2 regions of the Carnobacterium sp. AT7 genome follow, and region 2 is predicted to be linked to the other one. Evidence: a T-box and tRNA genes for the amino acid it is inferred to sense, from the RefSeq annotation. Region 2 holds a T-box; the other holds one or more tRNA genes.
What was found. The T-box of region 2 lies ahead of leuS (leucine--tRNA ligase). A T-box ahead of a tRNA ligase gene usually reads a tRNA of that ligase, here a tRNA-Leu.
Positions count from the first base shown of each region.

Region 1 (2,486 bases), on a different contig from region 2:
TACGGAAGAAGTCGATGTAACCGAATCTATGCAAGAAGAAGTTGAAGAATCGAAAGCAATCAAAGAATCGAAATTTCAAGAAAGTGTCATAGAGGAATATCCCGAAATCAATATGGGAACACTTCCGTCAGATATGGAATCATCTTCCGTCGAATTTATAGGAACGTGGGAAAATGATTCCGTGGGTATCGAACAATTAATTCACAAAATGACGCACCAAAAAGTATACGCAGAATACAAGTTTGAAGTGTACGAACTGAGCGAAGAACACATCGATTCACTACTATCAGCACTAAAAGAATCTAATTCAAATGAAGAAGTAGAATATTATAAGGAAGTCCTAAACAAGTGGAAAGACGGGGACTTTTCTAATGCGGTCGAAGTACACAATAAAGTGTGGTTAGAAGAAGGCGGTACAATTGGAAAAGCAGAACGGTTATTGACACCGGAAGAAGAACAAGATTTCGTAGAAAGAAATTTCAGATAATTATATGAGGTGAGAACAAAATTGAAAAAAATTATTTTAGGGTTACTCGGGGTATTAGTATTAGGGGGGATTATGACCGTAGTTTTTATATCTTTTGATAAGGCAAACGAAAAGTCGAAAGACGCCGAAATAGCAGAAAAAATCGAATCTGCGGAAGTAGTCGAATCACTACCTTATGTGTATTCCGATGAAGGATTCGAACGTAGAGTACACGAAATGACCCATCAAAAGGTATACGCAGAATCTAAGTGGGGCGCATTTGAAATGAAAGAAGAAAACATCGATATGCTACTTAAGGTATTAGACGAAACAGAAATGGAAAACGAAGAATCCTATCGTGAGATATTGACCACGTGGAAAAAAGGGGATTTTTCGAATTCAGTAGAAGTGCATAATCGTATATGGTCTTCGAACGAGGGTGATATCGGAGAAGCGGAACGTTTAGCCACACCCGAAGAAGAACGGATATATGTCGAAGAAAACTTTCGAATGGACTAATTTACGATAATAGAATATATGAGATTTAAGTCGGATTAATTTTCGGCTTATTTTATATTGCCTTTTTTTTGTTTCGTTTGTTGCTATTGCAAAAAAGATCACGTATTTGTATAATAACTAATGTGGTAATTATCGAAATCAAGCGTAAACTAACGTTAGAATTATCGAGGATACCGTATTAGTAAGGTTTTTAAACGCGGTCGTGGCGGAATGGTAGACGCGCCAGCTTGAGGGGCTGGTCAGGATTATCCTGGTGGAAGTTCGACTCTTCTCGGCCGCATTGATATATCAAGGTTTTCGATTTGCTAAATTTATTGACTCTCGAAATAGAATGAATAAAACATTAAATAGATTGAGTTGTGGTAAGTATGGAAAAAAAAAATGGATTTTAGCCCTTATTGTATGGATAGTACTTGTATTTTTACTAAATTACTTTTATAGTGAATACCTTTCTTCACACCATAAAATGGCATTTTTTGTTTCTTTTTTTAAAACATCAGGTGGATTATTTATCACTTATAAACTTTTTCTTGATGATTACATGAAAGAAATTTTTTCAAAAAATGAAAAATGATAGAGTTATCATCCTACTTGCTAATTCAAAGAACCCACCTATACAAAATAGATGGGTTCTTTTTATCTGCTCTGTTCTTTAGTTAATTAATATGATAGGAAGCTTCTTATTTGTCTTCGCCTTTAAAAATTAATTCATTAAAAAGACAAAATCAGCAAACCGTAACATTAAAGGCATACTAATAATGGACAGCAAAGTTGATAAAACAACTAAACGCGCACCATATTCATAATCTCCGCCATAAAGTTGTGAAAATAAAGCTGTATTTACGGCGATTGGAGCAGCCGTTGCAATGGCTAAGACGAAAAAGACTAAGTAATTATCTAAAGGCAATAACCATAATAGTGAGATACTAATAATAGGAGACAGGATTAAAGCTAAAAAAGTCGTCCAGTAAGCTCGTGGATGATTAAAGAGATTTAGTAATTTAGATTCTGCTACATAGCTGCCTAATAAAATCATGGCTAAAGGGGTATTTAAATCTGCAATAGTAAAAAGAGAATCACTTAAAAGTGTTGGCAACTGTATTTGCAGTAAGTAAAAAATTAATCCAGTAAGAGCGCCTAAAGTTGCAGGGTTTAGCAATGCTCGTTTTGGAGTAATCAATGACTTATCACCTGAAATGATGTAAATGCCATAAGTCCGCTGTAAGATATTCGTCACAGCACTATAGGCAGATACAAAAAAAACACCTTCATAACCAAGTACTGCTAGAACTAACGGAATTCCAATAAATCCTGCATTTGTAAAAGTTGTGGCGTAACGATCTGTTCGAGAGGCATTCCGTAAGAAAAAATAATTCACTAGGATACGTACGGCCATTAATAAAATCGTAATTCCAACCGTTGCTAAAAACCATTTGAATTGACTCGAATGATACGCTCGTTGAAAGGACATAAATAACAGCACAGGGGTAATAAAGTTTGC
Region 1 covers NZ_ABHH01000040.1:5,686-8,171, reverse strand. Annotated here, with positions in the region: gene CAT7_RS10915 (DUF6241 domain-containing protein) at 1-487, shown strand, start outside; gene CAT7_RS10910 (DUF6241 domain-containing protein) at 560-985, shown strand; tRNA gene CAT7_RS10905 (tRNA-Leu) at 1,182-1,265, shown strand; gene CAT7_RS10895 (AEC family transporter) at 1,689-2,486, opposite strand, start outside.
Region 1: it has a tRNA-Leu gene. The T-box ahead of leuS (leucine--tRNA ligase) is inferred to sense a tRNA for this amino acid. The anticodon was not compared.

Region 2 (2,486 bases):
CGCGTCGAAAAATGGTGTATCCGTATCAGACTTGAAATCATGGAATAACTTGAAAACAGATACAATCTACGTGAACCAAGCGTTGACAATCAAAGGCGGCTCAACATCCGGTGGAACGACAACACCAACGCCAAGTACAGGAAATACAAGTAGCTCAACGTACACTGTAAAATCAGGCGATACATTAACGGGCATCGCTTCAAAAAATGGCGTATCCGTATCAGATTTGAAAAAATCTAATAACTTAACGTCAGATACGATTTATGTTGGTCAAAAATTAATTGTAAAAAGCACGACAACTGCTACAGCACCTGTAAAACCAAATACTAGTAATGTAAAATCGCATAAGGTTGTCAGCAATGATACACTGTGGGATATTGCTCAAAAATACGGTATGTCAGTTTCAGACTTAAAAGCAGTAAATTATTTAAAATCAGATGTTATATTTGTTGGTCAATCTTTGATTATCAAATAAGGATAACAGAGACCAGCCATCAGGTTGGGTCTCTGTTTTTTTTAGCTAAACTAAAAAGGGAGTGTAAATGATGATCGTTACTACAACAACGTCGATTGAAGGCTATGAAATTTCAGCTTATGAAGGAATTGTATTCGGTGAAGTCATCTCTGGGATTAATTTATTCAAAGATATGGGAGCGGGTTTACGAAATATGTTTGGTGGGCGTTCTCAAGGCTATGAAAATGAACTGTTAGAGGCTCGTAGTAAAGCGCTAGAAGAAATGGAAGTAAGAGCTGTAGAACTAGGTGCAGATGCTATCGTTGGAGTGAAAATGGACTATGAAACATTAGGTGCAGATAATGGAATGATCATGGTGACGTGCAGTGGAACAGCAGTGAAAATTAAAAAATGATGTAATTGAGAGAGCAAAAGTCTTATTAGAAATGAACGGACTGCTTTTCTTATTGCTCCAGAGGCTATTTTTTGTTAAAATGAAACCAATAGAAAAAAACAGTGAAAAGGAATAGTAGAAACGATTTTTTTTGAGAGAGTGCATGGGTGGTGGAAATGCATAAAAAAGACTTTTGAACTCGCCTTTAGAGTTGCTTTGTTGAAATAGGAGTAGACAAAGACGTAGCACCTGCGTTAAGGGTATGAGGAGTCTACAATTAATTCGTTTAATTAATGAATAGTTGTAGAAAACATAGGTGGTACCGCGAGTAATGAATTATTTAATCGTCCTATGAGTACAGATAGTCATCTGCATTCATAGGACGATTTTTATTTTGATTAAGAAATGAAAGAGGGATAAATATGAGCTTTAACCATAAAACGATTGAAAAAAAATGGCAAGATTATTGGGCTTCAAATAAAACATTCCGTACAACGGAAGACGCTGAAAAAGAAAATTTTTATGCACTAGATATGTTTCCCTATCCATCAGGACAAGGCTTGCATGTAGGTCATCCAGAAGGCTATACAGCAACAGATATCGTTTCTCGTTTGAAACGTGCTCAAGGATTCAACGTGTTGCATCCAATGGGATGGGACGCATTTGGATTGCCAGCTGAACAATACGCATTAGATACTGGGAATGATCCTGCTGAATTCACTGCGCACAATATCGAAACATTCCGTCGCCAAATCAATTCATTGGGCTTTAGCTACGATTGGGAACGTGAAGTAAATACAACTGATCCTGATTATTACAAATGGACACAGTGGATTTTTACTAAATTATACGAAAAAGGATTAGCTTATGAGGCTGAGGTAGCTGTGAACTGGTGTCCGGCATTAGGAACCGTATTGGCTAATGAAGAAGTAATTGATGGAAAAAGTGAACGTGGAGGACATCCTGTTTTTCGTAAACCAATGAGACAATGGATGTTGAAAATTACAGCGTATGCAGATCGTTTGTTAGATGATCTAGAGTTAGTAGATTGGCCAGAAAGCATTAAAGATATGCAACGCAATTGGATTGGAAAATCAATTGGAGCAAATGTAGTCTTTACTGTTAAAGATACAGATCATAAATTTACGGTCTTTACGACTCGTCCAGATACTTTGTTTGGTGCAACTTACAGTGTCTTAGCTCCAGAATTAGAGTTAGTCAAACAAATTACGACTCCTGAACAAGAAGCTGAAGTAAATGCTTATGTTGAAAAAGTTAGTTTAAAGAGCGATTTAGACCGAACAGATTTGAATAAAGATAAAACAGGAGTGTTTACTGGTGCTTACGCTATTAACCCTGTAAACGGCAAAGAAATCCCGATTTGGATTGCTGATTATGTATTAGCGTCATATGGAACTGGTGCAATCATGGCTGTTCCAGCACATGATGAACGTGATTATGAATTTGCAAAAACTTTTGATTTAGATATTCTTCCTGTACTGGAAGGTGGAGATGTAGCAAATGCTGCCTTCACTGAAGATGGTCTACACATCAACTCTGACTTCTTGAATGGTCTTGGAAAAGAAGAAGCGATTGATAAAATAAATAACTGGTTAGAAGAAAATAGTGTTGGTAAAA
Region 2 covers NZ_ABHH01000037.1:5,284-7,769, reverse strand. Annotated here, with positions in the region: gene CAT7_RS12625 (LysM peptidoglycan-binding domain-containing protein) at 1-475, shown strand, start outside; gene CAT7_RS10590 (putative heavy metal-binding protein) at 546-869, shown strand; T-box leader at 962-1,203, shown strand; gene leuS (leucine--tRNA ligase) at 1,271-2,486, shown strand, end outside.